Collimonas fungivorans Ter331: one gene and its partner. The protein of the gene in region 2 binds, or shares a complex with, the protein of the main gene of each other region. Links are inferred from orthologs where the notes say so. Each region holds a gene or a part of one and is shown on either strand. Other genes may lie near its edges. The genes, in order: hfq and CFU_RS07470.

Evidence for each region.
Region 1: the proteins of CFU_RS07470 (region 2) and hfq are in contact, whole or in part, in a crystal structure (PDB 3VU3), measured with the Escherichia coli proteins. The link is inferred for Collimonas fungivorans Ter331 from one-to-one orthologs.

What each region holds. Positions count from the first base shown.
Region 1 is NC_015856.1:2,260,440-2,263,446, reverse strand. Bases 1-2,702 are described here. They hold hfq (RNA chaperone Hfq), read right to left. Parts: upstream 1,619-2,702; coding sequence 1,382-1,618; downstream 1-1,381. Other genes in these bases: der (ribosome biogenesis GTPase Der), read right to left, coding at 1,759-2,702; hflX (GTPase HflX), read right to left, coding at 218-1,339; hflK (FtsH protease activity modulator HflK), read right to left, coding at 1-129. Also shown: more of der, read right to left, coding at 2,703-3,007. UniProt on the Escherichia coli protein: RNA chaperone that binds small regulatory RNA (sRNAs) and mRNAs to facilitate mRNA translational regulation in response to envelope stress, environmental stress and changes in metabolite concentrations.
Region 2 is NC_015856.1:1,721,331-1,727,950, reverse strand. The notes cover bases 1,664-4,609. They hold CFU_RS07470 (catalase), read right to left. Parts: upstream 3,935-4,609; coding sequence 2,393-3,934; downstream 1,664-2,392. Other genes in these bases: CFU_RS07465 (bifunctional 4-hydroxy-2-oxoglutarate aldolase/2-dehydro-3-deoxy-phosphogluconate aldolase), read right to left, coding at 4,252-4,609; CFU_RS07475 (ABC transporter permease), read right to left, coding at 1,664-1,760. In the rest of the region: CFU_RS07485 (ABC transporter permease), read right to left, coding at 1-97; CFU_RS07480 (glycine betaine ABC transporter substrate-binding protein), read right to left, coding at 132-1,040; more of CFU_RS07475, read right to left, coding at 1,068-1,663; more of CFU_RS07465, read right to left, coding at 4,610-4,908; edd (phosphogluconate dehydratase), read right to left, coding at 4,905-6,620.

The DNA of each region.
Region 1 (3,007 bases), 540 kb from region 2 along the record:
AGGCGGGCCGCCGTTATTCGGCTTTTTGCCGTCATTGTTTTGCTTGTTGTCATTTTGCGAATTCCGGCCCCATTGCGGGTCGTTCAACGAAAATTTCACACCAAGTTTTTTGAATAAGGTACCAAGCATTCGATCGTTATCTTTAAGTAAATAAAACAAATAGGTTGGAATGCTCGTTAGAGGCGCTTACTTTTGAAACAACGGCTTAACAATGGCTTTACACCTGCTGCTGCGTATTTTCCGCGGCCGGCGCCGAATATGCCGCTGCCGGCGGGTTGCCGGTCACGAATTCGGCGATGGCCTGCCTTAATAAATCCAGGCCCAGCCCTTTTTGCGCGCTCACAAAAACTCGCTGAATTTTATCATACTCATCACGTTCGACCGCCGGCTCCAGTTCCGCTGCGTCAATCTTGTTCCACACCAGAATCTGCGGAATATGGTCGGCGCCGATTTCTTTCAGCACCAGGTTCACCTGCTCGATCTGCTCCATGCGCGCCGGACTTGCAGCATCCACCACATGCAGCAACAGATCGGCATGGATGGTTTCCTCCAGCGTCGCCCGGAATGCGGCCACCAGTTGATGCGGCAACTCACGGATGAAGCCGACCGTATCGGAAATCACCACACTGCCCGCCTCGCCCAGGTAAACCCGCCTGGATGTGGTGTCCAGCGTGGCGAACAGCTGATCCGCCGCATACACGCCGGCTTTCGCCAGCGCGTTGAACAAGGTCGATTTGCCGGCATTGGTGTAACCCACCAGCGAAATCGAGATAGTGGCACTGCGCCCGCGTGCGCGCCGTTGCGTTGCATGTTGCCGGTGCAGCTTGTCGAGCCTGGCGCGCAAGGCCTTGACCCGGTCGCCGAGCAAACGGCGGTCGGTTTCCAGCTGGGTTTCACCTGGTCCGCGTAAGCCGATACCGCCTTTTTGCCGTTCCAAGTGAGTCCAGCCGCGGATCAGCCGTGTCGCCAGATGTTGCAGCTGCGCAAGCTCTACCTGCACTTTACCTTCATGGCTTTTGGCTCTTTGGGCAAAGATGTCGAGTATGAGGCTGGTGCGATCCAGCACTCTTACTTTCAGTACACGTTCGAGATTGCGCTGCTGGGCTGGCGACAAGGCGTGGTTGAAAATGACTATTTCAAGTTCATCGTCAAATACCGCGTCGGCTATTTCCTGTGCTTTGCCTGAACCGACAAACAAGGCGGCGTCGGGACTGCTGCGCTTGCCGGTGATGGTGACGAGAGGCACCGCGCCGGCAGACTTGGCCAGCAAAGACAGTTCTTCCAGACTTGCGGCAAAGTCGCCTTTGCCGAAGTCCACTCCGACTAGCGCTGCGCGCATGGGTACATTCGTGTAGCTGCGGCCCTCGCCGACAGTGAATAGTTATTCTGCTTCAGATTCAAGATTCAGATTGACAGCGCGTGCAGGAACTACGGTTGAGATGGTGTGTTTGTATACCATTTGGGTAACGGTATTACGCAGTAAAACGACGTATTGATCGAAGGATTCGATATGGCCTTGAAGCTTGATGCCGTTGACCAGATAGATAGACACCGGAACATGCTCTTTACGCAAGGCGTTCAAAAACGGGTCTTGTAACAATTGCCCTTTATTACTCATGGCTACTCCACTGTGTTGTTGTGATTAGAAGTCAGATGCAAATTAAAATCGAGCATAAACTCGGCGAATGACTCGGTGGGTGTTTTACGAATGTAAACGATTTTCGGATTTACTGCTCAGAAAAAAGTGTTTTTAAAAAATTATTTTTCCTGGCGAGCGTATGGATTCCGACTGGATCTGAACTCGATGCGTAATGGAGTCCCAACCAGCGAAAAAGTTTCTCTGAAATGTTTTTCGAGATAACGTTTATAGTTGTCTTCGATCGATTCCAGGGCGTTGCCGTGGATCACGACGATAGGCGGATTCATGCCGCCCTGGTGGGCGTAACGCAGCTTCGGACGGATCGAACCCTTGCGCCGCGGCTGCTGGTGCTCTACCGCTTCGATCAGGGCACGCGTGAGCTTTGGCGTAGTCAGGTTGGACATGGCCGCTGCGTACGCAGAATCTATCGATTTCATCAACGGCGTAATGCCGGTCGATTTCAGCGCTGAAATAAAATGGAATTTCGCAAATGACAGGAAGTTCAGCTTGCGATCCATGTCCATCTTGATTTCGTCGCGGCGGTCGCTGGTCAGGCCATCCCATTTGTTGACGCCGACCACCAGCGCACGCCCGGTCTCCAGCACGAAGCCGGCGATGTGGGCATCCTGTTCAGAAATATCCTGCTGCGCGTCGAGCAGCAGCAAAACCACGTTGGCTTCCGAGATCGACTGCAAAGTCTTGACCACGGAAAACTTTTCGATAGCCTCGAAAACCTTGCCGCGGCGGCGGATGCCGGCGGTGTCGATCAAGGTGTATTTCTTGCCGTCGCGTTCGAACGGAATCTCGATCGAGTCGCGCGTGGTGCCCGGCATGTCGAACGCGATCACGCGCTCTTCGCCCAGCAAGGTATTGACCAGGGTCGACTTGCCGACATTCGGACGGCCGACGATGGCGATCTTGATGCCGCGCTCCTTGTCTTCCGGCTCCGGCTCTTCCGACGGCCGCTGGGAGAAAGCCAGGTCGAGCGACTCTTCCACCAGGTCAGTCACGCCGTCGCCATGGGCGGCCGAAATGACGTAGGGATCGCCCATGCCGAGCTCGTAGAATTCGGCGGTGACCGAGGTGTACTTCATGCCTTCGGATTTGTTCACCACCAGCATCACGGAGCGGCCGGATTTGCGCAGGAAATCGGTGATGGTCTTGTCGTGCGGCGTCAGGCCCTGGCGGCCGTCGACAATGAAGATCACGATATCGGCTTCCGCCACCGCCTGCTTGGTCTGCTTCGCCATTTCGTGCATGATGCCGTCTTTGGCAACCGGCTCGAAACCGCCAGTATCGATCACCAGGAACGGGCGTTCGCCGACCCGCCCTTCGCCGTAATGGCGATCGCGAGTCAAGCCGGGCAAA
Region 2 (6,620 bases):
TCGCCAGGCCGACCGCTATCCCCACCAGCATCAGGTGCTGGATGGTGAGATGCAGGATTTCGGGCCAGGCGCTCAACAGGTAGTCAAAGAAATTCATGGGGCGTCCTTAAGGAAAACGTTCACTGCAGCATTCACTGCGTCAGGCCTTCGCTGCGCAGGAAATCCGCGGCGACCTGGGCTATCGGCAACTGGTCGATATCCACTTTTTTATTCATTTCGGTCATCTTGGCGGTATCGATCCTGGCCGACAGCGCGTTCAGCTGTTCGGCGAGCTTGGGATTGGCGTCCAGGATTTCTTTGCGCACTACCGGCACCGCGCTGTAAAAAGCGAAGAAGCCCTTGTTATCCTCCAGCAGCTTGAGGTTGAAGCCCTGCACCCGGCCGTCGGATGAATAGGTCAGGCCGACATTGAGCTGGTCGTTATGCAAGGCGGTGTACACCAGGCCGGCATCCATCTGCTTGACTTCGCTGCGGTCCAGGCTGAAGCCGTACAGCGCCTGCAGCGGCTCAAGGCCGTCCGGCCGCGAGGCAAATTCGAAATCCATCCCCATCAGGTATTTTTTATCGGGATCCTGCTGGCGCGCCTGCCTGATCTTGTTCGCCAGGTCTTCGATGGTGTTCAGGCCCTCTTCCTCGGCGCGTTGCTGCGGCACCGCCAATGCATAGGTATTGTTCAGCTCGGATGGCTGCAGCCAGATCAGCTTCCTCGACGCATCCAGTTCCTTGACCCGTTGATAGGACTGGTCCCGGTCCAGCTTCTCGTCTATCTTGTTGTAGACCACCAGGGCGGTGCCGGTGTAATCCCAGACGATATCGATCTGGCCGCTTTCCAGCGCCTGGCGCATGATGGTGGTGCCGAGCCCGTTCTTCAGGTCGACCGCGTAACCCTTGGCGCGCAGGTACTGCTGCGTCATGGACGACAGGATCAATTGCTCGGTGAAGTTCTTGCCGCCGACCACCAGGTCGGCCGCGCTGGCCGGCGTCGTGCCGAGCAGGCTGAGCATGAAAGCCAGCAAGGCCGTTATACGGAATTTATGCATTTTGTTTCCTTGTCAGATAGATGGCGATCAGCGCAGCAGACCGCGCTTGCTCAGGTAGGCATTGCTGCCCAGCGAGACGATCGCGTCCAGCATCAGCGCCAGCACCGCGGTAGCGGTGGCGCCCAGCAGCAGCTGGCCGTGGTTGTTCAGGTAGATGCCCGGGAAGATCAGGCCGCCCAGGCTCTCGCCGCCGATCAGGATCGACAGCGGCGCGGTGCCGACATTGATCGCCAGCGCGGTGCGGACGCCGCCGACGATGATCGGCAAGGCATTCGGCAGCTCGACCCGGAACAACACCTGCAGCGGCTTCATGCCGATGCCCTTGGCCGCCTCTTTCATCGCCGGCGAAACCTGCTTCAAGCCTTCATAGGTATTGCGCACGATGGGCAGCAGCGAAGCCAGCCACAAGGCGAGGATGGCCGGCTTGTCGCCGATGCCGAACAGGGCCAGCGCCAGCGCCAGCACCGCCATGGAGGGAATGGTGTTGCCGATATTGAAGATCTGCATCCACTTTTCGGCATGGCGCGAAAAGTAAGGGCGACTGAGCAGGATGCCGGCTGGAATGCCGCACAGCAGCGCCAGCGACATCGACCAGCCGACCAGGACCAGGTGACGGCCGGTGTAATAAATCAGGTCGCCCTGGTACTGATGGATCACCGCGGGGCCGATCGACCAGCCAATGGCGGCCACCACCAGCAATGTGACGGCGGCGCCGATCATGGCGTTGCGATAGCGATTGGTCATGCTTACTCCCTTGCATAGGCAGCGGCTGAAAACTCGTGGTGCGGCACGCCGGCTTTTTTGCCTGCGGGCGCGCAAACGGTTTTTCTTTTCCGCTGCGTATTGCATGACCGCCAAACACGAAACGACACGAAACCTGTCGGCGCGACATACAAATCAATTTTTTATGATCTCGTCCGGTCTTCCCGCGGGGAGGACATTGAACAAGCCGACTGCCGCATGGGGCGGCAAAGAATGCGAGGAATTCCCCGACTTTGGTGAAACTCCGGCGTAGCCGAAGCGTGAGACAACCCGCTGACGCGAGTCACGAAACCCAAAAAGGCGCCGTTGAGGCAGCACCATATTGTTGAGCGTTTGCCATTATAGTCAATTTTCTTGATGACGTCCAGTAATGAGATTTGCGAAAGCTATTACCCGAATGTCTGAAGAGCACGATAGCATAGGATTTACGGTATGAATGTCAGATAAATCTGATTTTTATAACAATAAAAAGCAAGGGAAGTCAGAGATGGAGACAGCTTGTCGAAAACGCCGCCATGGCCAACTGGCGGCGTCTTGAAGGGGAAATGACCAGGGCGCCCTGGTCGTACGCGGCGAGTTAAACCTGCCGATTAACCCTCGAGCTTTTTAGCCCGCGCCTGGACGTCGGCCAGGTTGCCCTTTACCGCGGCAGTCAGGCGGGTGCCGTAATCGGCGTCAGCCTTGTAAAAATGGCTGAGCATGGTTTGCCTGATTTCCGGGTTGCTGACCTTGACCAGGTCGCTGGCCAGATTGCCGATCAGGTTTTCCTGCTCCTGTTTCGACAACGAGCGATAGAAATCGCCGGCCTGGGTGAAGTTGTCGGTGACGGCGATACGCGCTTGTTGCGTAGTGCCGCTCAACGGCGTCTGCACCCCTTTGTATTGCGCATCTTCGGCATAGCTGCCGGGCTGGCGCGAAGGCTGGTAATTGACGTCTCCAACCGGATTGACTGCAGTACCGGCGCCGTTGGAGTTGTAGTTATTCACTTTCGTCAGCGGCTGATTGACCGGCAGGTGCTGGTTGTTTGCGCCCAGGCGATGGAACTGCGTATCCGCATAGGAGAACAGGCGGCCTTGCAGCATGCGGTCTTCCGACGGCTCGATGCCGGGCACCAGGTGCGACGGCGCCATGGCGACCGATTCCGTGGTTTCGAAGAAGTTCTCCGGCACCTTGTTCAAGGTCATGGTGCCGATCTTGGTTTCGGCAATGCCAGGCCAGATCTTGGTGTCGTCCAGTGCATTGAAAGGAAATTTGCCCAAGTCTTCAGGCTTGACCACCTGTATGTACAGGTCCCATTTCGGAGATTCGCCGCGCTTGATCGCACCGTAGAGGTCGTCGGTCAGGTTATTGAAGTCTTCGCCTTGCACCTTGGCCGCTTCGGCGCGGGTCAGGTTCTTTATGCCTTGCTGGCTCTTCCAGTGGAATTTCACATAGCTGACCTGGTTCTGGGCGTTGACCATCTTGAATGCATGGACGCCGTTGCCATCCATCATGCGGTAAGAAGCCGGAATGCCAAGGTCGGAATACACCCGCGTAAGCATGTGGGTGCTTTCCGGCTGGTGGCTGAAAAAGTCGAAGAAGCGGTTCGGATCCTGCGCATTGGTGATCGGCGACGGTTTCAGCGAATGGACCATGTCGGGAAACTTGATGGCGTCGCGGATAAAAAAGATCGGCAGGTTATTGCCAACCAGGTCCCAGTTGCCTTGGTCGGTGTAGAACTTGGTGGCGAAGCCGCGCGGATCGCGCAGTGTTTCAGGCGAGCCGCTGGGATGGATCACGGTAGAGAAACGCACGAATACAGGCGTCTTCTTGCCGGCTGCGGCAAACACGCTGGCGCGCGTCAGCTCGGACAGGTTGCCGGCGGAGACAAACTCGCCGGCAGCACCGGTGCCGCGTGCATGGACCACCCGTTCCGGAATGCGTTCGCGGTCGAAGCGCTGCAGCTTTTCAATCAGGTGAGTGTCTTGCAGCACGTCGGGACCGTTCGGGCCGGCGGTTTGCGAATTCTGGTTATCGCCGATCGGCGAGCCGTTGTCGCGCGTCATGGTCTGGGCGCCGACGCCGGACGCCAGCAATGCGCCTAAGCCCAGCGCCGCGATGCGCGAGAGTGGGAACTGTCTGGATATATTCATGATTTGGCCTCAATGTTTTTGTCATGTGCGGGGATACGCCGGCAAATTATGGAGTTCCAAAACATCTTTGCATATTGATAATTTCCAATGGGAAATATAGTTAAATACTATCAATATACGCAATTCAATTTATAACAATGAATACCATTTGGCGGCCAAGGGCCGGATTTCTAGCCGGGATTAGCGCAGCGACAGGAAAAACCAGGAGAGAGAGAGAGAGAGAGAGAGAGAGAGAGAGAGAGAGGGAGGGAGTACAGCTTGTCGCCGCAGCAGTCACGGTTGGTGAACCATGACTGCGATGGCGGGAAGGGAAAAGATCAGAGCGCCTTGCGCAGCTTGCTGGCGGCCGCGGCCAGGGCGGTGATGCGCGCCCAGTCGCCGGACTTCAGCACGTCCTTCGGCGTCAGCCAGGAACCGCCGACGCAGGCAACGTTCTTGCAGGCCAGGAAATCCGGCGCCGTTTCCAGCGAAATGCCGCCGGTCGGGCAGAACGTGACGTCGCCCAAAGGACCGGCAATCGCATTCAGCATGCCGACGCCGCCCGCCGGCACCGCCGGGAACAGCTTCAGCTGGCGGAAGCCGGCTTCGCGCGCCGCCATCACTTCGGATGGCGTCATCACGCCAGGCAACAGCGGCAGGCCGCTGGATTTGGCGGCGGCGATCAAGGCCGGCGTCAAGCCGGGAGAAACGCCGAACACCGCGCCGGCGTCGCGCGCGGCGACAAACTCGTCAGCCTGGGTCAAGGTGCCGACGCCGACAATCGCACCCGGCACCTGCTCCGCAATGGCGCGGATGGCAGGCAAGCCATGCGCCGTGCGCAGGGTCACTTCGAGTACGCGAATCCCGCCTGCGACCAGGGCCTTGGCCAGTGGCACCGCATGCTCGATATCGTCGATCGCAATCACCGGGATCACCGGCGATGCACGCATGATGTCCAGCAGCTGGTTGCCGTAAAGGAGATTTGTGGATGTCATATCGTGGCTTTCTGTGGTTGTTGTTCGGCGCTTTCCTGATCATGCAAGACAGGCGGCAAACCGAAGCTGGTGGCGCCCTCTTCCGCCGCGCTCACTGTGGTGCGGAACATCGCAAACAGTTCGCGGCCCATGCCGACGTGGTTGGCAGTCAGGTCGAGCGTCAGCGGCTGGCGCTGCGCCCATTCTTCGGTTGGCACCAAGGCTTCCAGTATACCCTGCTCGGCATCCATGCGGATCATGTCGCCGTCGCGCACCAGGCCCAGCGGACCGCCGGCCAGGACTTCCGGCGTTACGTGGATCGCCGCCGGCACCTTGCCTGAGGCGCCTGACATGCGGCCGTCGGTGATCAAGGCTACGTGGCGGCCGGCATCCTGCAAAATCCCAAGCGCCGGCGTCAATGCATGCAATTCCGGCATACCGTTGGCGCGCGGACCTTGATGGCTCAGTACCGCGACAAAATCGCGGTCCAGTTCACCGGCGCGGAACGCTTTCATGAACGCCTCTTGCGAATGGAACACCAGCGCCGGCGCCTGCACTACCCAATGTTCTTTCTTGACTGCGGAAATCTTGATGACCGAACGTCCCAGATTGCCGGTCAGCAGCCGCAGGCCGCCATCGGCGGAAAACGGCGCGGTCGCGGTGCGCAGCACCGAATCGTCGCCGCTGACTGCCGGCGCCGGCTTGAACACTACCGATTCACCTTCCAGGAAAGGTTCGGCGCAATGCGCGCGCAGGCTGTCGCCAAGGATGGTCTTGACGTCTTCATGCATCAGGCCGGCATCCAGCAGTTCACGGATCACAAACCCGGTGCCGCCGGCAGCGTGGAAATGGTTGACGTCGGCGTCGCCGTTCGGATAGATGCGGGTGACCAGCGGCACCACGGCAGACAGCGCATCGAAATCGTTCCAGTCGATGACAATGCCGGCAGCCTTGGCGATCGCCACCAGGTGCAGGGTATGGTTGGTGGAACCGCCGGTCGCCAGCAAGGTGACGATAGCGTTGACGATGCTCTTCTCGCTGACCACGTGGCCGACCGGCAGGTACTGGTCGCCGCGATCGGTGATTTTCAAGGCCTGGCGCCCCGCTTCGGCAGTCAGGGCCGCGCGCAGCGGCGTGTTCGGCGTGATGAATGCCGAGCCCGGCAGGTGCAGGCCCAGCGCTTCCATCAGCATCTGGTTGCTGTTGGCGGTGCCGTAGAAAGTACAGGTGCCGGCGCTGTGGTAAGACTTGGCTTCCGCCTCCAGCAATTCGGCGCGGCCGATTTTTCCTTCAGCGTAGAGCTGGCGGATCTTTACCTTTTCTTTATTGGTCATGCCGCTGGTCATCGGGCCGCCGGGGATGAACACCGCCGGCAGGTGGCCGAAATGCAGGGCGCCGATCAGCAGCCCCGGCACGATCTTGTCGCAGATGCCAAGATAGACCGCGGCATCGAACATGTTGTGCGACAGCGCAATCGCCGTCGCCATCGCAATCGCGTCGCGCGAGAACAGGGACAATTCCATGCCCGGCTGGCCCTGGGTCACGCCATCGCACATCGCTGGCGTACCGCCGGCAAACTGGGCGACGCCGCCGGCCGCGTGGACCGCATCCTTGATGATTTGCGGATAGTGCTCGAACGGCTGGTGCGCGGACAACATGTCGTTATACGAAGATACGATCGCGACCGATGAACTTTTGTCCTGTTTCAACCTCAATTTATCATTCGTTGGAAA